Regions from separate parts of the Agarivorans gilvus genome, predicted to be linked through region 1. Evidence: predicted binding sites of a transcription regulator. Region 1 holds the regulator's gene; each other region holds the start of a gene.
What was found. The regulator FliA, encoded in region 1, starts transcription of late flagellar genes. The targets are predictions, from matches to a motif close to CTAAAGNTNNNNNNNNNNNNGCCGATA.
Positions count from the first base shown of each region.

Region 1 (7,457 bases):
TGCAACAAAAAAATAATGTAAAAGTGATTGCCGTAACCGGCGGCAAAGGGGGCGTTGGTAAAACCAATGTCACTTTGAATATGGGTATAGCAATGGCCGCTCAGGGTAAGCGAGTGATGGTGCTCGATGCCGACTTGGGCTTGGCAAATGTTGACGTATTATTGGGTTTGCGGGTAACTAAAAACCTGTCACATGTGCTTTCTGGGGAATGCACATTAGATGAAGTATTGGTAGAAGGGCCGAACGGCGTTTTAATTGCTCCTGCCACCTCAGGTACTCAATCTATGGTTGAATTAAGCCCAGCGGAACACGTTGGTCTGATTCGAGCATTTAGTAGCATGAAAACTCCCATCGATGTGTTGTTAGTGGATACCGCAGCCGGTATCTCTGACATGGTGTTAAGTTTTGCCAAAGCTTCGCAAGATATTTTGGTAGTAGTGTGCGATGAACCTACGTCGATAACCGATGCCTACGCTTTAATTAAATTATTATCTAACCAGCACGGTGTTTATAAATTTAAAGTGGTCGCTAATATGGTGCGCAGCTTGCGCGAAGGGCAAGAGCTATTTGCCAAATTGACTCGAGTCACCGACCGTTTCCTAGATGCTACACTTGAGTTGGTGTCGTGTATTCCTTATGACAATAACGTACGTTTAGCGGTGAGAAAGCAACGGGTTGTGGTAGAAGCCTACCCTAAATCTCCAGCCTCGCTAGCGTTTCGCTCTTTGGCGAGTAAAGCCTGTACTTGGCCAATACCCGATCAGGCGGGTGGTCATTTAGAATTTTTTATCGAGAATCTTCTCGAGTTTGGACAACGCAAAAATAGAGAACAGCTTAGTGAATAAAGTTGCCGCTTATGCCAGCGCGAACGACACTAATCTTTTGGTGGAGCGCCACGCAAATTTGGTTAAACGTATCGCCCATCACCTGATGGCGCGGCTACCGGCGAGTGTGCTTGTAGATGATTTAATTCAATCGGGAATGATAGGGCTGATTGAAGCGGCTCGTAATTTCGATGGTTCTAAAGGCGCCAGCTTTGAAACCTATGCGGGCATTAGAATTCGTGGGGCAATGCTCGATGAAATTCGTCGAGGCGATTGGGTGCCGCGTTCGGTGCATAAGAATAGCCGCGCTATTAGCGATGCCATTGCCGCTGTAGAAAAACAGAAAAACGGCGATGCAAAAGATGCCGAAGTAGCTGAAAAGCTAGGCGTGAGCTTAAGCGAATATCACGCCATGTTAGCTGACGTGAACTGCGGACGAATTTTAGGTATTGACGACTTAGGTGTGAGTGAAGATGTTATATCTAATGAAGAGAGCCGCGAGCAAAATCGTCCCTTTGAAGGCTTCGCCAATCAGCGTTTTCAGCAATCTTTAGCTGAGTGCATTAAAGGTTTACCCGAGCGAGAGGCCTTAGTGCTTTCACTGTATTATGACGAAGAACTAAATCTGAAAGAAATTGGTGAAGTTTTGAGCGTTAGCGAATCGAGAGTGAGTCAAATTCATAGTCAGGCCTTAGCGCGTGTTAAAACGCGAATGCGAGATTGGACACAATAGAGCAATTCATCCTTACAATTATGATAAAAGATGGACTAAAATTGTGTTTATTAAGGCATAATATATTTATTACATAAAGTTTTAGCCTATGTTTAGGCTTGCAAAAACATCCTGCTGGGGAAGTACCTTGGATAAAAATATGAAAATTCTGGTTGTTGATGACTTTTCAACAATGAGAAGGATTATTAAAAACTTGCTAAGAGATCTTGGTTTCAACAATACGCATGAAGCTGATGATGGTAATACTGCATTACCCATGCTTAAAGGAGGTGACTTCGAGTTTGTTGTCACTGACTGGAATATGCCGGGCATGGAAGGCATCGATCTGCTGAAAAATATTCGAGCAGACGAAAGTTTGGCTCACCTTCCTGTGTTGATGGTGACTGCCGAAGCGAAGCGCGAACAAATTATTGAAGCAGCGCAAGCTGGTGTAAATGGCTACATTGTTAAGCCGTTTACTGCTGCCACTCTAAAAGAGAAGTTAGATAAGATTTTCGAAAGATTACAATAATAAAGGATGCTGCGTGAGCACAGAGACTCCGATTATTTCATTAGCTGATGCCAAGAATTTGGTGGGGCTACTTGAAGAAGGAAATGTCGCCGAGGCGAATCAACTTGTGAGTGAGCTTTGTGCTCCCAAAGCCAATTTATTATTTGATAAGGTTGGGCAGCTCACCCGTCAACTTCATGATTCATTAAATGAATTTAAGCTCGATATTCGAATTAATGAGTTAGCCAATCAAGAAATCCCAGACGCTAAAGAGCGTTTGAATTATGTGATTGAAATGACCGACCAAGCGGCAAATAAAACCATGGATGCGGTAGAATCAGGTTTGCCAATTGCTGATCAATTAACCAATGAAATCAATAATATTATGCCAATATGGCAAAGTTTGATGGAAAGGCGAATTGAGATTGGTCAGTTTAAAGCGCTATGTCACCAAATCGATATTTTCCTCAACAGTTCTTCAGTTAATGCCGATAAACTAAGACATATGTTAACTGAAATACTGATGGCCCAAGACTTCCAAGACCTGACCGGGCAAATGATTCGTAAAGTGATCACTTTGGTTCAAGAGGTTGAAGAAAGCTTAGTCGAAATGCTGACTTTATTTGGTAATGAAAAAGTAGAAGCCACAGCGAGCCAAAAGCCAAGTAAATCGGCTATTGAAGCTGAAGGGCCAATTATCAATAAAGAGCAAAGAGACGATGTGGTTAACGGTCAGGATGACGTTGACGATTTATTGTCTAGTTTAGGATTTTAAGGGAGTAGCGCATGTCGTTTGATGTAGATGAAGACATCTTACAAGACTTTCTCGTTGAAGCGGCCGAGATCCTTGAGCAGCTATCTGAGCAGCTAGTTGATTTGGAAAAGCGCCCAGATGATAGTGATTTACTTAATGCTATTTTCCGTGGTTTCCATACGGTAAAAGGTGGCGCAGGATTTTTATCATTAACTGAATTAGTCGATGTTTGTCATGGCGCAGAGAACGTGTTTGACACTCTGCGTAATGGTGGAAGGCGTGTTTCTTCTGAATTAATGGATGTTATTCTCGAAGCTCTTGACACGGTCAACGATATGTTTGCTCAGGTTCAAGCTCGTGAAGAGCTTACTCCTGCCTCGCCAGAAATTATTGAACGACTACATCAATTGGCTAAACCAGCATCTGCCGATGCTACAGAGCCAGAACCAGAGCCAGAACCTGAGCCTGAGCCAGAACCCGTTAATGAAGTCTCAGATACATCGAATATTGATGAAATTACCGATGACGAATTTGAGCGCTTACTAGATGAACTGCATGGAACCGCGTCGCCAAGTGCGCCAGTTGCTCCTGCTAAGCCCAGTGACACCTCTGCCGCGAGCTCGACGGATAGTGGTGACATTTCCGACGAAGAGTTTGAGAAATTGCTCGACGAGCTGCATGGCACTAAAGCGCCTGGAGCTGCGCCTAAAGCACCGGCAAAAGCTGATACGCCTGCTACACCTGCAGCGGCTAACAATAGCGATGAAATTGACGACGATGAATTTGAGCGTCTGCTAGATCAACTGCATGGAGCAGGTAAAGCTCCAGAAGCTAAACCTGCTGCAGCCAAACCAGCACCGGCTGCCAGTTCAAACGCTAAACCCGCTAGCCCAGCGCCAGTGGCTATACCTGCTCCCAGTAAACCCGAGCCCGTTGCGGCTAAGGCTGAACCGGCTAAGGCGAAGCAAGCCGCTCCTCATGGTGAAACAACGGTACGGGTAGACACTCGCACCCTTGATGAAATCATGAATATGGTGGGTGAGTTGGTATTGGTGCGCAACCGTTTAGTTAGTCTTGGCTTAAATAGCAACGATGAAGAAATGTCTAAAGCCACTGCAAACTTGGATGTCGTGACAGCCGATTTGCAAGGGGCGGTAATGAAAACGCGAATGCAGCCAATCAAGAAGGTGTTTGGTCGCTTCCCTCGTGTGGTACGTGATTTAGCACGTAGCTTGAAAAAGGACATTAACCTTGAGTTAGTGGGTGAAGATACCGATTTAGATAAAAACTTGGTAGAGGCCTTAGCCGATCCTTTGGTTCACTTGGTACGTAACTCTGTTGACCATGGTATTGAAATGCCCGACGACCGTGTTGCAGCAGGTAAACCTAGAACCGGTGTTATCCGTTTATCGGCTTCTCAAGAAGGTGACCACATCTTACTAATGATTGAAGATGATGGCGCAGGTATGAATGCCGAGAAGTTAAAATCAATCGCTATTTCGCGCGGTGTATTAGATGCCGATGCGGCGGCGAGAATGTCGGATAAAGATGCCTACAGTTTAATTTTTGCGCCTGGCTTTTCCACCAAAACAGAAATTTCGGATATTTCTGGCCGCGGTGTGGGTATGGATGTGGTTAAAACCAGCATTACGCAATTAAATGGTACGGTGGATATTGACTCAGCTATGGGTAAAGGCACCACTTTGCAAATTAAAGTGCCTTTAACTCTCGCTATTCTGCCGACCTTAATGGTAGATGTGGGTAAACAAACCTTTGCTTTACCACTAACCAGTGTCAACGAAATATTTAATTTAGATTTAACTAAAACCAATGTGGTTGATGGCCAAGAAACGGTCATCGTTCGCGACAAAGCTATTCCTTTGTTCTATTTGCAAGATTGGTTGAATCGTAACGGTCGAGTTGGTGAGCGAGTATCACAAGGGCACGTTGTAGTTGTGCAAATTGGTCCTCAGCAAGTGGGTTTTGTTGTTGATAACTTAATTGGCCAAGAAGAAGTGGTGATTAAGGCTCTCGATCAATTGTTACAAGGCACCCCCGGTATGGCGGGAGCAACAATTACCAGTGATGGTCGAATTGCACTAATACTCGATATTCCCAGCTTACTGAAACGCTACGCTCGAAAAATGTAAGCGTTATCTTAAGAAGAATTTAGCATGGCAATAAAAGTATTAGTTGTTGATGACTCGAGTTTTTTTCGGCGAAGAGTCAGCGAAATTATTAACGCTGACCCTTCACTCGAGGTTATTGATACTGCAAAAAATGGTCAAGAAGCCATTGAAATGGTTGGGCGCTTAAAGCCTGATGTAATTACAATGGACATAGAAATGCCAGTGATGGATGGGATAACGGCCGTAAAGCAAATTATGGCCAAGCATCCTACACCCGTGCTGATGTTTTCCTCGCTCACTCATGAAGGCGCCAAGGCAACCTTAGATGCACTTGAAGCCGGTGCTCTCGATTTTATTCCTAAAAAGTTTGAAGACATCGCTCGCGATAGAGAAGAGGCGGTGAGCCTACTACAGCAGCGTGTTAAGGCGATTGCAAGGCGTCGAGTCATGGCGCGGCGCACGCCGGTTAGCCCACTGACTAGCGCTCGCAGTTCCCGTCCGTCTACGCTTACCTCTTCGCGTGGCTGTACGCCTCTGAAATCACCGATTGCTAATGCTGCCCAAGACGCGGATAAATTGGCCCCGCGGGCTAAGTTTAAACCTTCTGGTAAGCGTTATAAGTTAGTGGCAATTGGTACCTCTACCGGCGGGCCGGTGGCACTGCAAACTATTTTGACTCAAATACCCGCGGGCTTTTCCAAACCTATATTGTTGATTCAACACATGCCAGCTACATTCACTGCAGCTTTTGCTCAGCGTTTAAACAGTCTGTCGCGGATTAATGTTAAGCAGGCGGAAGATGGTGATGAGTTGCGCCCTGGGTGGGCTTATTTAGCGCCGGGCGGAAAACAAATGTTAGTGGAAGGGCGAGGCCAATATGGCCGGTTGAGAGTGATCGATGGCAATGACAAGGTTAACTATAAACCCTGTGTGGATATTACTTTTGCCTCACTGGCTAAGAGTCATCAATCAAATGTACTAGCGATGATACTCACTGGCATGGGAGCCGATGGACGAGACGGATGCCGTTTACTTAAAGAGCAAGGCTCGACCATATGGGCACAAGATGAAGCCTCATGTGTTGTTTATGGTATGCCGCAGGCGGTCGCGAGTGCGGGTCTTGCATCGCAACAGATGCCCTTAGATAGCTTTTCTGAAGCTATCGTCGCGGAAATAGGGAATGGATAAACTTAGCATAGCTGGCGTATTACTCGCCTTCTCTGCTGTTGGCTTTGGCCATACTTTGGCTGGCGGTAGCCTTAGCGATTTAGTCAATTTGCATGCCTTTATTATCGTTGTCGGCGGTACCATTGGCGCGGTGATGTTACAAACGCCTGCTGAACAATTTGTATTGGCGATTAAGTCCATTCCCAAGGTTTGGCAAAAATCTAATTTTGATTTTGCTAGGCAATCTAAACTCATTTTAAGCTGGTCTCATACCGTTCGCAAAGATGGTTATCTGGTGCTGCAAAAGCATCGCCAGTCTGCCGATCCTTTTAGTTTGTTGGGGCTTGAAATGCTCATTGATGGTGCTGAGCCACAGCATTTAAAACAATCTTTAGAAGATGTATTGGATCTTGAGCAAAATCGCTTGGAAAAGCAAGCAGGGGTCTTTGAGGCCATGGGCGGATATTGCCCTACCGTTGGCATTTTAGGTGCGGTGTTAGGTTTGATTCAAGCAATGGCATTTCTTACTAGCCCCGAGCAATTAGGCCAAGGGATTGCGGTGGCCTTCGTGGCGACCATTTATGGAGTGGGCTTTGCTAACTTCGTATTCTTACCTTTAGCCAATAAGTTGCGTGCATTGGCAGGGGAGCGAGCCATTTATCAAGAAATGACACTGACCGGTTTAGTGTGTATTGCAGAAGGTGCAGGGAGTTTAGAGGTGCAGCGTCGTCTGGCTAGCTTTACTTGGGAGAGGGGCTAGTATGCGTCACCGTTATGCCACCCAAGCTAAACGTAATGCCAGTACCGAGCGTTGGCTAGTCTCTTATGCCGATTATATGACCCTGATGTTTGCCCTGTTTGTCGTGCTGTATGCGATGGCGATGGCCAACGAGCAGGAATATCCAGAATTGCAACAACGTTGGCAGCAAGCCATTAGTTTATTTGATGCTAAGTTAAGTGATGAGCCACTTATCGATGTTAATCAAAGTGAGCTTCGTCCTACGGAGCAAGCTTGGGGTGAATCTATTCTACAGCAAGGTGCAAACCCTGATACTCAGGCCAAGGCGGCCATTATTGACCAACCTGCAACGCTTCCCGCGGAGAAGTTTGGTCAATTGGCTGAACATTTGGCAGAGGAATTTAAAGACTTTTTGAAAACCGACGATATAGTCGTAAGTTACGATCAACATTGGTTGACCATAGAGCTAGATAGCCGTTTGTTTTTTGCTAAGGGCAGTGCGTATTTATTAAAGCCTGCAGAGCAAGTAATTAACACCTTGGCCGAGCAGTTAAGACCGTTAAAAAACTATATTCGAGTACGTGGTTATACCGACGAAGACAGTATTGATAGTGAACTATA
Region 1 covers NZ_CP013021.1:1,102,819-1,110,275, reverse strand. The annotation lists gene AR383_RS05250 (MinD/ParA family protein) at 1-845, shown strand, start outside; gene AR383_RS05245 (RNA polymerase sigma factor FliA) at 838-1,557, shown strand; gene cheY (chemotaxis response regulator CheY) at 1,685-2,068, shown strand; gene AR383_RS05235 (protein phosphatase CheZ) at 2,082-2,822, shown strand; gene AR383_RS05230 (chemotaxis protein CheA) at 2,834-4,951, shown strand; gene AR383_RS05225 (protein-glutamate methylesterase/protein-glutamine glutaminase) at 4,976-6,118, shown strand; gene AR383_RS05220 (flagellar motor protein) at 6,111-6,857, shown strand; gene AR383_RS05215 (flagellar motor protein MotB) at 6,859-7,457, shown strand, end outside.

Region 2 (7,457 bases), 98 kb from region 1:
GCGGTTTAATGGAATATCGTAAAACGACTTTAGATACTAGCCGTAATCAGCTTGGTCAGCTATCGATAGCCATGAGTGATGCTTTCAACAGCCAAAACCACTTGGGAATGGACTTAAATGGTGACCTTGGTGGTGATATTTTTACCCTGCCTACTTTTAGCGGTAAAGAGTTTTCTACTAATACCGCTGCAGGCGCTATTAGCGGTTCTTTTATTCCTGGCAGTGGCAGCGAGGTGACGCCCTATGATTATCGAGTCACTTTCACTTCGGCCACCACCTTTGAAATTCAGCGCTACGAAGGAGATCAGCCTATCGAAGCCGCTGTTAGTGGCAGTATTCCGCCGAGTAATTTTCAACTCGATGGCTTAGATTTAGATTTTTCTGCGGGGCCTTTCGCCGCAGGCGACCGTCATCTTATTCAACCGACTCGCGATGCTGCGGCCGCCATGGCGGTGAGTATGAGTCAGCCCGAGCGTTTGGCTTTAGCATCTCCCATAAGAGTGGAGTCAGAGTTAAATAACCGCGGTAATGCAGCAATTTCTATTGATTCCATCTACGACACCGACCCCGCAACATCTGATTTCACCTTACCCGGTGGATATGACGTAAATGGTCCAGCAGAGGTTAGGGTTAACGCCGCCGGCGATTTTGAGATCTATGATGGCAGCGGCACTTTAATGGCTACTGCGCCGGCATCTAGTGGTGGTCAGCAGTTGTTTGCTAATGCGGTACCTGCCTTAAGCCCTGGTTATGACATTAACATTGATGGTGATGTGCAGGAAGGCGATGTTTTTACCATGGGCTACAATACCGAAGGCTTTAACGATAACTACAACGCACTACGTTTCGTTGATTTACAGCAACAAGACTTAGTGAGAAAGAGTTTGGCCACTGGTGGTGATAATAAGATGACCATGAACGATGCTTATGCCAGCGTAGTGAGCTTTATTGGTGGCAAAACCAGTGAAGCTCGTGTGGCGACGGCCGCCGCAAGCTCTTTGTTGGAACAAAGCACTCTGCGACATAATTCCATATCGGGGGTAAACCTTGATGAAGAAGCGTCCAATTTAATTCGCTTTCAACAAGCTTATGCAGCCTCGGCACAGGTGATTAGTGCCGCTCAAGAAACCTTTCAAACACTATTAAGCTCAGTGAGGTAATTAAGGTATGCGAGTATCTAGTATTAATCTATATCGAAATTCCTTGCAAGGTGTACTTAATGGCCAAGAACAAGTGCAGAAAACTAATCTGCATTTAATGACCAACAAGCGTTTACTCACCTCGGCAGACGGTCCTTCTGACATGAGTAAAACCATGTTTTTGAGCACTGAAATCACCTTGACTGAGCAGCATTTAAAAAATGGTACGCTATTAGAAAGTGCGCTTAATTTTGAAGAATCGGTACTTGGAGGGATGACCACAGCCATGCAACGAGCAAGGGTTCTTGGCATTCAAAGTGGTGATGGCATTAATGGTCAGTCGGAACGAGATTCCCTAGCTAAGGAGCTAAGACAAATCCAAGCTCAATTGTTGGACTTTGCCAATAGCCAAAATGCTGATGGTAGTTACGTTTTTTCAGGTTTTCAAACGCATAAACAAACCTATGCTTATGACGGAAGTAAGTATACCTACCAGGGGGATTCTGGTGAAAACGAATTAAAAGTTTCTGGTTCAGTTTATATTCAAAGTAATGATACAGGTAAAGAAGTATTTGATAATGTGTTTGAACGTTTTAAAACCAACGATACCAGTGCCAATATTTCAACTGTTGTAGAGAGTCAACGGAGTTATGATTCATTTTACAATCAAAACTATGATCCAATTACTCCTGCTAATAATACCTTTCAGGTACAAACAACAGCTGGTGCACCTGATACCTATGAAATATTAGACAGTGGTGGTGCTTCTTTGGTGCCCCTGTAACTGGTGATTATGTTGATGGCCAGGCAATTAACTTTAACGGTTTGGCTATTACTGTTACCGGAGCAGCCGGTGCTACTGAAAGTTTTGAATTGGCACCGCCGACTAAAGAAAATGTATTTAATATGATGGGCGACTTTATTCGCGCCTTAGAAGACCCTACTGTACAAGGTGTTGATTTTTCTGAGGCTCAGAACGATTTCATTGTAGGTTTAGATAATGCTATGGAAAAGATCGGCTTAACACTAGGCTCAATTGGTGCACGCGGTAACGCCTTAGATTCAGTTAAGTCTGCCGCTCAGTCTATGGATATTGTGAATAAATCTTCACGTGCCAGCTTAAGTGAAGTGGACTTTGCTGAGGCAGTGAGTGACCTACAAAAAGCAGAGCTAGCCTTGAATACCTCCTACGCTGCCTATAGTCGGGTGAGTCAGTTATCTTTATTTAATTATATTTAGTATTAAAGTTTATCGGAAGCTTGCCGATAAACTGATCTTGTTTGGGATTTTAATTTGTTTGTTTCGATAAATTTTTAATAAAAAGCTAAAGATTTTCTCTCATTTGTCGTTAAAAAGGGTGCTTCAATAATGAAGCACCCTTTTTAGTTTAGATGAATTAAAACAAATTAAAAAAATTGCTAAAGATTATTGAGGTAAGGCCGTTAAATAGGGTAAGTCAGAAACAAAATAATAACTGACAAGAATTAAAACCTATTAATGGTTAAATATAGATAGGAGAAATATCATGGCTTTATATGTTAATACTAATGTGTCATCAATAAATGCACAGCGTCAACTTTATAACTCAGGTAATGGTTTAGATACCGCATTCCAACGTTTGTCATCTGGCTTCCGTATTAACAGTGCGAAAGACGATGCTGCTGGTCTACAAATTTCTAACCGTTTTACTACTCAAATTCAAGGTTTAGACCGTGCAGTAATGAATGCCCAAGATGGTATTTCTGTGGCGCAAACTGCTGAAGGTGCAATGGATGAAGTAACCAATATGTTGCAACGTATGCGAGTATTGGCGATTCAGTCGCAAGATGGTGTGAATAATACTGATGACCGTGTTGCCCTTCAATCTGAAGTAAGCCAATTAAAAGCAGAAATTAGCCGAGTTGGAACTACCACTAAGTTTGGGGGCATTTCGTTGCTCAACGGTTCTTATAGTGCGAATTTCTTGGTAGGGGCAAATGCCGGTGAGAACATTCAAGTCTCTATTGCAACCTCGGTTACTCAAACTGGTTTAGGTATTAATACTGTATCTGTTACCTCTGCTGCAGGAGCGAGTACAGCGATGGCTGCAATTGACTCGGCACTGAAGGCGATTGATGAAGAACGTGCGAACTTAGGTGCGGTACAAAACCGTTTCCAATCTACCATTCGCAATCTATCGAATATCTCGGAGAATGTAACAGCAGCTCGTTCACGTATTAAAGATACCGATTTTGCAAAAGAAACTGCAAATTTGACCAAGAACCAGATCTTGCAACAAACCTCGACTACGATTTTGGCTCAAGCAAATCAACGTCCTCAGGCTGCACTATCTCTACTTGGATAATAAAAAGAAAGGACGGTGGGGGTTCAATCCACCGTCCTCAGACTGCAGTAAGCGCGATGATTATTTTAGGAGGCTCAATTCCTTTATTATAAAAATGCGCTCTAGTTTCGCTCTCATCTCCTATCGTTTCGAGCGACATGGTCAAGTGTGTGGATAGCACGCTTGGCCATTTTTTCGCAGCGGTTCAGACTGCATTGTAAATAAAGCAATGTATGTGCCAAATTTTTCGATGTTTTTTTGACTTCGTGTTTATGGCGCTAATTATAGTGTTTTTTTTGAACAATTGTTAGTGAGCTACTTGGCCATTTTGTTTAATCGGTAAATACAGCATCTAGTTTTATGCTTAGCTAAAAATATTTTGTGTGTTGCTAAAGGCCCATGGTGACGGGCTTTGCCGCTAGGGTGGCAAGTTTTTTCCTCTTTTTTTAAAAAATTCCTAAAGCTTTCTTTACTACTGCCGCTACAGAAACTGAAGTTAATAAAACTTTGGTCCATTTTAAAGTTGTCTTGGTTAGGTTCAGCCGAGGGTTCAACAACTTAGATATGGTGTCAATTGTCTTGATGGGTTCAGAAAAGTCAGGATGATTTTAATTTAGGAGGCTCAAATTATGGCATTAGTCGTAAATAGTAATGTGTCGTCATTGAACGCACAACGTCAACTGTACAATTCTGGCAATGGCCTTGATACTGCTTATCAGCGTTTAAGTTCTGGTTTTCGTATCAATAGTGCTAAGGATGATGCAGCAGGTCTACAAATTTCAAACCGCATGACCTCACAGATCCAAGGCTTGGATCGCGCGGTAATGAATGCTCAAGATGGTATCTCTGTAGCGCAAACCGCTGAAGGGGCAATGGATGAAGTTACCACCATGCTACAACGCATGCGCGTACTAGCAGTTCAGTCTCAAGACGGGGTGAATAACACAGATGACCGCTTAGCGCTTCAATCTGAAGTTAGTCAATTAAAAGCTGAGATTACTCGTGTTGGTGATACTACCAATTTCGGGGGAACTAATTTGCTTGATGGAAGTTATAATGCAAGCTTTTTAGTAGGTGCAAATGCGGGTGAAAAAATTACTGTAGCGATTGGAACAACCATTACTGCTGCTGGTCTAGATGTGGATGCTATCAGTGTTACATCTGCGGGCGGAGCTTCTGCAGCGATGGCGAAAATTGACTCTGCATTGAAACAAGTTGATGCTGAACGTGCTGATTTAGGTGCGATTCAAAATCGATTCCAGTCAACAATTCGTAACTTATCGAATATTTCTGAAAACGTATCTGGTGCTCGTTCGCGAATTAAAGATACTGATTTTGCCAAAGAAACGGCAGAATTAACTAAAAATCAGATTTTACAACAAACTAGTACTTCAATTCTAGCTCAAGCAAACCAACGCCCACAGGCTGCGCTAGCTCTCGTATAGTTAAAATTTTAGTAGGTAGAAAGACGCAGCCGCACTTATACTTAGGTGTGGCTTGCTTCGTTTAAGGAGTCAGATATGGAAGGCAATGTAAATAGTATTACGGCGTTTTCTGCTTCTACTGCAGCGGCGACGGAACGCCCAGAACTGAAACAAATTGAGCCGGTTAAGGGCGCGGAAGACTCTATTTTTCCTGCTAGTAATATAGAGTTGGCCCGAAAATCGCTTCTAGAAGAAAATGAGGCTGCGAAACAGCAAGCGGCAGAACGCGTAGAGAAAGATCAAGATAAAGCATCGGTTGAAGATGTGGTTAAGTCGATTAATCAAATTTTGGAAGTGCAAGACCGAGATGTGAAGTTTGTAGTTGATGAGCGAGATGGTCAGTTTTTTACTTCGGTTTTGAATCGTTCTACTGATGAGTTAATTAGGGAGATCCCTAGTGAAGAATATCGTCAGCTGGAAGAGCGCTTAAGAAAGTTCCAGGATGCGATTGGTGAGACCACTGGCTTATTTGTCGATCAATTGGTTTAGTTTTTACTATGTAGGTGAGCGTAATGAGTGGAATTACAGCAGCAGGTATTGGTAGTGGCTTAGATCTCGAAGCATTGATTGAAGTTTCTATTGAAGCGATGCGAGTGCCTCAAGAAGCTCGTTTGCAAGAGCGGCGAGATACTTTGGATGTTACTCTATCAGCTGTCGGGGCGGTGAAGTCGGCGATGAGCGCGTTCAAAGATATCTTGGATAAAGCTAAAGAGCCTAGTACTTTTTTCCCTCGTTCTGCCTACGTAGACGGAACACTAGTATCAAGTGTTTCTGCAGATGATGATGAATCGAGCGACCCAAGTAGCTCTGCAAGCGGTGCATTTAATGTTTCATTAGCTGATGATGCTGTGAATGGTCGTTACGACGTTGAAGTATTGTCGGTTGCTCAAGGGTCTAGAGCGGCTGGCCAAACGGAGTATGCTGCTTCGAATACGGTGATTGCAACTGACGCCGGTGAACTTACTTTTTCCGCGGGCAGCGGGGCAGATGAAGAAAGCTTTACTGTTGAAGTGACAGCAGGTATGCGCTTGTCTGACTTGAGAGACGCTATTAATAATGCCACTGGTAATTACGGGGTTACCGCCAACCTTGTAAATACAGGTACCGGAACTCGTTTGGTTTTTGATTCAGCAAAAACAGGAGCGGATGATGATGCCGATCCCAGTAATGGTAATCCTAATGATTTACGAATTACTTCTACTGGTGCAGTAAATGCTGATTTAGATGCTTTGGTTGCCGATGTTCAAGTTACCGAAAGTGCTTCTAACGCCAAAATCTCGATAAACGGGATTGAGGCTACCAGTGACACGAATACCTTTAAAGATGTTGTCAGTGGAATTACCATTACCGCCAATTCTTTGACAACCTCCAGCGCGAGTTTGGAAGTTAAACCAAACGATAGCGCTGCAGTAGAGAGTGTAAAAAGCTTTGTTGACGCATATAACAAAATTATTAGTGCGATTGATAAATATAGTAAGCCTACAGAGGTATTAGAAGGGGAAGAGAACAACCGAAAAGAGCTCAGTGGTGACGCGATGTTTCGTTCTATGAAATACAGCTTAGGGCGTATGAGCACCACGGGTTACACTGACCCTGATGATGCAACTCGCATTACTACCTTCTATGCGCTTGGCATAGAAATGGATAATGACGGGAAACTTAGCTTAGATGAGTCAAAGTTAAATGATTGGGTTGAAGGTGACTTAGATAAACTTGGCGAAATTTTTGCAGGGGAAAATGGTGTAGTCGATACTTTCTACGGTTTTGTTGAAAGTTTTGAGCAATCGGGTGGTGTATTGGCTACTCGAGAAGATTCGACCAGGTCACAACTACGAGATCTTGACCATGCTGACCTTGCGCTAAAAGAGCGTATGGACGAGTACGAATCTACACTTCGAGCAAAATATACGGCCTTTGACCAAACAATGGGCGCGCTTAATAACCAAATGTCTTATATTATGGGGCAATTAGGTTAGTTATTATGGGAAGTAATCAAATATGTATAAGCACGGAATTAATCAATATCGTCAGGTGGGTATTAAAGATCAAATAGCCACCGCCGATCCTCATAAAATCACGCAAATTTTAATGCAAGCAGCATTAGAAAACCTTTCTGTTGCTAAAGGTTGTATCGAACGTAATGACCTCACTAATAAAGCCAAACCTATGGCAAAAGCAACCTCTATTATCACTTCGTTAAAAAACACTCTCGATCATGAGAGGGGGGGAGATATTTCGACCAACCTCGATGACTTGTATGCCTTTATGCTAGAACGCTTGTCTGAAGCAAGCCGAAACAATGACGCTAAGTTAATTGAAGAGGTGATCGAAGTTTTTTTACCAATCAAGACCGCTTGGGATCAGATCCCTGATTCGGCTAAAGCAGAAGCTTATACACAACGATGAGTTCGGGTATAAGTGATAAGCTAGAATTAGACGCTAAAATATCAAAAGCCCATAAAATATTAGATCAAATAGGCCTTGAATTAGAGCGCGAAAATGTTGATTTGA
Region 2 covers NZ_CP013021.1:1,004,629-1,012,085, reverse strand. The annotation lists gene flgK (flagellar hook-associated protein FlgK) at 1-1,160, shown strand, start outside; gene flgL (flagellar hook-associated protein FlgL) at 1,168-1,923, shown strand; gene AR383_RS04745 (flagellin) at 1,965-2,378, shown strand; gene AR383_RS04740 (flagellin N-terminal helical domain-containing protein) at 2,665-3,483, shown strand; gene AR383_RS04735 (flagellin N-terminal helical domain-containing protein) at 4,092-4,907, shown strand; gene AR383_RS04730 (flagellar protein FlaG) at 4,983-5,435, shown strand; gene fliD (flagellar filament capping protein FliD) at 5,459-6,922, shown strand; gene fliS (flagellar export chaperone FliS) at 6,945-7,352, shown strand; gene AR383_RS04715 (hypothetical protein) at 7,349-7,457, shown strand, end outside.
Region 2: AR383_RS04735 (flagellin N-terminal helical domain-containing protein) is a predicted target of FliA. The motif match lies at 3,920-3,946, and genes of this name have one in related genera.

Region 3 (7,457 bases), 2.1 Mb from region 1:
GCCCACCTGCTGTTTCAAAACATCAACAATATCTTGGGCACCACTATTCTCGATTTGTTCTCTATTAACTATGGTCAAAGGGGCAATAACACTATTGGCAGGCTGTTGCATGCGATTGGCCGTCACCACCATAGTTTGCTGTTGGGAGGTTTCTTGGGCATAGCCGAAAGCTGGCGCAATAGCCGCCAGTAGAATAAGCTTTTTCATCGATTTGATCCTAATCTTCGCGTAGTACTTTTGCTGTATAACAGCATGTGCGTTGTGGCAGGTATTCGGACTTGGAGGCGTATAACTTGTACTACGGCTGCGACTTCCCGTTTAACAATGCAAACAGTGTCTGGAGATCCTTGAACAGGTCAATCCTTGAGCTTTCGTTCCTCTTTACCGCTGCGCGTCAGTTCTGGATTTTCACCAGATTCCCTATTAAGTTTCGCAAAAACGAAACACCACAGCGGGCGAGATTATAAGTGAGGCTTAATGTGATTGATAGCACAAAAAGCCTCATATTTTATCAACTTGAAATTAACTAATATTGTCTGCAGCGTTATTCGCAGGAGCGCTAGACGGTGGGGCGTTAAACATTGCTAAAGCCTCGGCCATGCGCTCGGCAAATCCTTTAAAGCGTGCTACATCAGCGGCTTTATCTGCGGGTTCCGCAGGGCTAGATAGAGGCAATATCCCATCGAGTAAACGTTCAGTTGAAGCTTGCGGCTCGGCAAACAGGGCGCTCACCTTAGCTTGAATTTCTTGCCAAGAACTTAAAAACTCACTTAATTCTGGTATTAATTCAGAACTGTTTTCGCTTGGCTGATTTGCAGTTTGATAAGCTTGGCTCACCGCAACGCTTTGCTGCTGTTCAAAATTAACCGCAAAACCCACCAATTGCTGTTCATCAAAACCAATACTCAAGGCATGCTCAAAAGCTTGGTCGAGATTTCCCTTGAAAAACTGAGCCCCTACTTTATCAACTTGTTTGACTAAATCAGCAATAGCGGCCAGCTCATCATCATTTAAATCGCCTTCAACAGAAAAGCTGAATTGCTGCTGGGAACTCAAAGACGCTTGTATTGAAGAACGCCCTTCACTATAACTAGCTGCTAATTGCGAGCCATAACTGATGGTGACCTTATCACCTTCGGCGGTTTCTAACTCAATAGAGGCGGAGTGACTACTCGCCATAGCCATTTGCTGTTGAATTGGCACCGATTCAAGCTGGTAATCACCCTCTTCAATCTTTTCTAATCCGTCTTGAATTAAGTCATAACTTTTATCGATGCCTTTAGCGAGTTCCTCATCGAGTAAGCCAGCATCACCCAATTCTTCGCGAGCACCTTCAAAGCCCATATCTACGCCTTTACGCGCTTGCGCCATCATCTCGGCAAGTTGGTCTTCAGGCATCCCCGATTGCTTGGCACTGTATAAAGAGCTGGCCACAAAATTGAGCACATTGCGCGCGACTTCTTCGGCATCAAATAGTTCGACTTGTTGGGGTTTCGCTAAGCTCACTCCACCGCTGGCCATGGATAAGGTGTGTTTTTCAACCGAGCTCAACAATACGTGGCTAGCGATAGCCCCTTGTTTATGCAAACTCGCTTTATCGTTTGCCAGTTCATTACGCTTTTCTATTGCAGGGCTAGACTGCTTTAACAAACGCTCAGCGTAATGCTGCACCGACGTTTTACCCACACCATTTAGTTCATTCATAAGGCCTCCACGGATTTACCCTAGTCAAGCCTTATCGGCGAGCTAAATTAAAACTTTAGAAATAATCTCACTATTATTGTAGATAAACTGGACAAGCAAGCAATGCGCCTTTAAATTGCGCAGCTTGTTAGAACAGAGGAGAGGCCATGAGCGCTATCGCATATTATCCAGACCAATACCAAGAACTCTTGGCCGAAAAAGTCAACCAACGCTGCCAACAATTTGCCGAGTTCTCACCACCGGAGCCTGGAGTATTTGCCTCTCCATTGAAGCACTACCGAATGCGAGCTGAATTTCGAGTGTGGCACGAAGGTGACGATCTGTACTACATCATGTTTGATCAACAAACTAAGCAGAAGTTTCGAGTAGACAGTTTTCCACCAGCCAGTGAGCTGATTAACCAATTAATGCCACTATTAATTGAGAAGCTAAAAGCTAACTCTCTACTGCGCCACAAGTTATTTCAGGTGGATTTTCTATCGACCTTAAGTGATGAAGTGATCGTAAGCATGCTATATCACAAGCCGATTGATGAGGCTTGGCAGCAAGCCGCCGAACAATTAAAAACCGAGCTCAGCCAGCACTTTTCTATCCAGCTTATTGGCCGCTCACGCAAACAAAAAATTTGTTTAGATCAAGACCGAGTAGATGAAGTATTAACTATCAACAATGAAAAGCTGATCTACCAGCAGATAGAAAATAGCTTTACTCAACCCAACGCCGTAGTAAATCAATACATGTTGGAATGGGCTCAACAAGCCACGGCCAACAGCCAAGGCGATCTCTTAGAGTTGTATTGTGGTAATGGTAATTTCTCGCTGGCCTTAGCAAAAAACTTTCAACGTGTGCTGGCTACCGAAATAGCCAAGCCTTCGGTTGAAGCTGCGCAATACAATATCAAAGCAAACGATATAGATAATGTAAAAATTTTACGTTTATCTGCTGAAGAGTTCACCCAAGCCATGTTAGGCGAAAGAGAGTTTCGTCGTTTGAAGGAAGCCGAGGTAGATTTGGGCTCCTATCAATGTAATACCATTTTGGTCGACCCCCCGCGGGCGGGCCTAGATGATGCCACCCTCGGCATGGTGCAAGCTTATGACAACATCGTCTACATCTCTTGTAACCCCAATACCTTATATGACAACTTAGTGAGCCTAAGTAAAACTCACCAAATTAGTCATTGGGCCTTATTCGATCAGTTCCCTTATACCAATCACATTGAAGTGGGCATGTACCTGCAACGACGAAGCTAAATACTTCAAGCTTGAGCTGTGCAATAAGCTTGCGCAGCTCTGCCTCTAACTATTTAACGCTTAAAACCACCTATTTTTGCCATTAACCACAAACCCAAGCCGAGGCAAATAATCAATAACACTAAGTTACTGCCCAAGTCTGGCAGTTGCGCACGCAACAAAGCCGAATAAGCTAAGGCCCCCAATACAAATGCAGCCACACTTAATAACGGAGAGTCTTCGCTGAGGTCTTTATCCATATATAGCTGATATAGTTGCACTATCGCTAGGCCAAAAGTCAGTATTGGGAAAATAGAAAAAGCCAGCTCCGCTACGGTTAACACCGCCAAGCTAGCGCTTCCCGATAAACCGGCAATAAAGGCTAATACTAATAAGGATTTTCTAACTGGCATAAACACCTCTTAACTTAAGGTTTCCGAGCGATTATACAGTGCCGCTCCCTTGGCAACGATACGTAATTGTTTCACCGTTTTCTCTGCTAGTAACTGACGCTCCTGCTCCGCTAAGTCTAGCGCCGAAGCCCCGGCGTTAAATACCAACGTCACCATCGCTTCCGCTTGGATCTCAGCATCCTCTCGTGGACAACGGTACTGCCACTCTAAATAGTCGGTAAGCTCAGCGATAAAGTGAGTAAACTCCCTCGCTACTGCGGCCCTAAATGCTGGAGAAGTGCCAGAGCGTTCACGCAATAACAAGCGAAATACATTGGGGTTATTACAAACAAACTCCATAAAGGTTTCTACAGAGGTGCCAATAACACTGCCACCATTGGCAATAATGCGTTGCCGAGCTTGACGCATTAATTGACGCAGGGTTAAACCACCTTCATCCACCAAAGTTAAGCCTAATTCCTCCATATCGGCAAAGTGTCGATAAAAGGACGTGGGGGCAATGCCGGCTTCTCGGGCCACTTCCCTAAGACTTAAACTCGATAAACCACGTTCGGCACTCAACTGGGTAAACGCAGCTTCAATAATGGCTCTGCGGGTCTTCTCTTTTTGCTGTGCTCTTACACCACTCATATACTACGCTTTCCTCACCTTGGTGGCGCTATCATACCGCGCTAAGTCAAAAACCCAAATCTTGTCAGATCCCGCTTTTATTAATGCTTCACTAAAAATTTAGCTTTCTAATTTAATCCATAAAAGTGAAAAGCCTTTCATCAAAAAAGCGGATTCTCAATAAAGGCAAAGATGCGAGCTAGGTCAATTTTCCATCAAGTTGAAAACGCTATCAAGTATCTAGTCCTTAGGCTCTGTGATTAACTCTGGCTATCGAAGACGTATCTAGCAAGGATGAATAATGAATTGGTCCAAAAGCGCCATCTCAATGGCAGTTGTATTTGGTTTAAGCGCCTGTGGTGGCGGTGGCGGTGGCGATGATTCAACACCGACAACACCAACCACCCCAGATTACGAATATCAAGCCTACGCCTGTGATGCCGGTGTTTATGAAAAGGCTCAAGAGCTACGCATTTATCAAGTCATGACCGAAGCCTTTATCGACGGTGATTCAAACCATGACTACAACACGGGTTATGGTACTAGCCACCACAAAGGTGATTTACAGGGTGTTATCGACTCTCTAGATTACATTCAAGATCTGGGCATGAACGCCATCTGGTTAACGCCTATTTTCGACTCAGAAGGCAGCGATAGACTTGATGCAACGGGCTACTTTACCCGTAACTATTTTGCCATCGATCCAAACTTTGGCACTCTTGAGCAAGCCAGAACACTGGTAAACGAAGCACACGCTCGTGGCATGTATGTATTATTTGATGGCGTTTTTGGCCACCATAAAGGTAATGTAACACCTTCACCTAATGGCCTAACACCATCTGGCGGTAGCAACCCGGTAAGTTACCCTGGTACCGACAACGATACCCTTGAATTTTATAAAGAAGTAGCTAGCTACTGGGTAGAAGAGCTAGGTATTGACGGCTGGCGTTTAGACCAAGCCTACCAAGTGCCAATTGGCGCTTGGGGTGAAATTCGTAAAGCCGTAGAAGATGCCTCTGCTGCGACCACTTACACCATGAATGGTGAAACGGTAAATCCGCTGGCTTACATGGTGGCTGAAATTTGGGATGGCGGTGGTAGCCAAATCCGTGAAGAAGGTTATGGTCCAGAAACCGCGCCTGGCATTTGTTCGGCCTTTGACTTCCCAATGCGCTACGCAATCACTCAAACCTTTGCGGTTGAAGAGAGTGGCAGTGGTGGACGCGATGCCAGCAATCTAGCCTCTGCTTACAGTGCTCAAATTGCCAATCCAGCCCATGCTGTTCCTAATGGCTTCATCGGTAACCACGACTTACTGCGTTTTGGTGACTTATTACAACGAGGCAACATCGCCGAACCTAGTGACGCCGAATACTGGAACCGTCATAAAGCAGCATATGCTTTCTTAGCAGCTTACACTGGCCCTATTACTCTTTACTACGGTGAAGAAATCGGTGATGAAGTGCCTAACTTTGCTGAGGAAGTCGACAACACGACTTGTGCCGATTTAGGCCTATGTGATGACCACGTAGCTCGCAATAACGGTAAAGTAGAAGGCTTACCAACTGGTGCTCGCACCAACAACGAGCTATTTACCGCCAATGCTAACCAAGCTGATTTACGCGATTATGTCGCAGCCTTAATGACCATGCGTGCAGCGAACCCTGCTTTATACAAAGGTGAGCGTACCACCATTGCGACTGAACATTCGGCAGATGTCTTCTTCGACCATAAACAAGCTGAAGACAACACCGTATTGTTCCTTAGCAATACTTCAACCGGCACCATTACTATTGATGTTACCGGTGAGGAAATTGGCAGTAATGGTCAATTACGTAACCTGTTAAGCAATGAAACTATCGATATCGCTTCTGGTAGCTATAGCATCGAAATCGAGGGTTTAGAGTCTTTATTCCTAGAAGTTGTCTCTCCTACCGCAGAGGGTCCTCAGCAAGGAAATGGCGGTGGTCTGGTTGGCACAGGCCCATTAGCTGACTGTAATGCTGCCGATGTAGCTGGCGACGGTCCATTAGGCGAAGGCATGTGGATCCGCGGAAACTATACTGGCGGAGATGGTTTTAACGCGACTCCGGACAGCCATCAGTTTAGCTACAAAGGCGACAACATCTACCAAGTAGTGGTAACTGAAAGCCAAGCTACCTCGTTCGGTTTCAAATTTGCTTCTGCTGAGTGGAACTACGAATTTGCCAGTGCTACTGGTACTGCCAGCATTGCTAATGAGTTAGCCATGAGCGTAGCTAGCGGTCCAGGCACCGAGTCTACAGTGGTGATTCCCGAAGCCGGCAACTATGTATACAGCTTTGAAATCAATGCTGCCTTAACAGGCGGAACCATGATGATAAGCAAGTGTGAGTAACATTCCAGACGAAGGGCAATCGCCCTTCTTTGAAGTGCAGAAGGTATCTAGCAACCTTTAAAGCTAGAGCGAAGGTAGCAACCTTCAAGCGTTTGTAAACACCCTTAATATCCTAGTTCGGCCTCTTACTGTTTGTAAGAGGCCTTTTTTTTATCGAACGTACTTACACAGCGTGACTAAATCAGCTTGAATTGCACCAGCCGTAACTTCGCGTCCTGCGCCCGGCCCTTGAATCAACAAGGGGTTCTGTTTATACCAAGCGCTTTCAATCGCAAACACGTTATCGCAGGGTTTTAAATTAGCAAAAGGATGGTGCTCAGACACACTCGTTAGTCTAACCTCCGCTTGGCCTTGATGATCAACTCGAGCTAAAAAGCGAATCACTTTACCTTGGCGTTGCGCATCCTTATAGGCTTGTAACATCGGTTCATCAAGCTCACTCATGGCATCTAAAAACTCATCCACAGTTAATTGGGCTAGGGAGTCAGGCACCAAAGAGCGTAGCTGAATATCTTGTAAGTCCATAGTTAAGCCCGCTTCACGCGCCAAAATCAGCAACTTACGCTGTACATCATTTCCAGACAAGTCTTCACGCGGGTCTGGCTCGGTCAGGCCTTGATTTAAAGCATCGTTTAATAATTCGGAGAAGGGCACACTGCCGTCGTATTGTTGAAACAACCAACTCAGAGTTCCCGAAAAAATTCCCGATATGGAGTGGATTTGGTCTCCAGAATCAAGTAAATCTTGAATGCTCTTTTGCACCGGTAAGCCGGCACCTACCGTTGCATTGCTTAGCCACAGTGAAGAATGGTCACTAAAGGCTTGTTGCAGCGCCGCATAATTAGCCTGAGCACTGGCTCCAGCATGCTTATTCGCAGTGATTAAATGAAAGCCATGACGGGCAAACTCAGCATAATAGGCGCTCAATGATTCACTAGCGGTGATATCCAAAATGGCCAGCTCATCGTAAGGATGGTGTTTCAGCTTATCCATTACCTCAGGCCAAATAAGCGGGGTATCTCCCTGTTCACTCCACTGTTCAACACTCACCCCAGAAAAATCAATATGACCAGCTTGGCTAGAAAACACGCCTGCCAAATGAAGTTCCAATTGATGTTGCTG
Region 3 covers NZ_CP013021.1:3,202,571-3,210,027, reverse strand. The annotation lists gene AR383_RS15120 (TonB-dependent receptor plug domain-containing protein) at 1-207, opposite strand, end outside; cobalamin riboswitch at 247-466, opposite strand; gene AR383_RS15115 (DUF5610 domain-containing protein) at 523-1,704, opposite strand; gene trmA (tRNA (uridine(54)-C5)-methyltransferase TrmA) at 1,851-2,957, shown strand; gene AR383_RS15105 (DUF1422 family protein) at 3,011-3,349, opposite strand; gene fabR (HTH-type transcriptional repressor FabR) at 3,359-3,979, opposite strand; gene AR383_RS15095 (alpha-amylase family glycosyl hydrolase) at 4,260-6,335, shown strand; gene metL (bifunctional aspartate kinase/homoserine dehydrogenase II) at 6,486-7,457, opposite strand, start outside.
Region 3: AR383_RS15115 (DUF5610 domain-containing protein) is a predicted target of FliA. The motif match lies at 1,737-1,763, and genes of this name have one in related genera.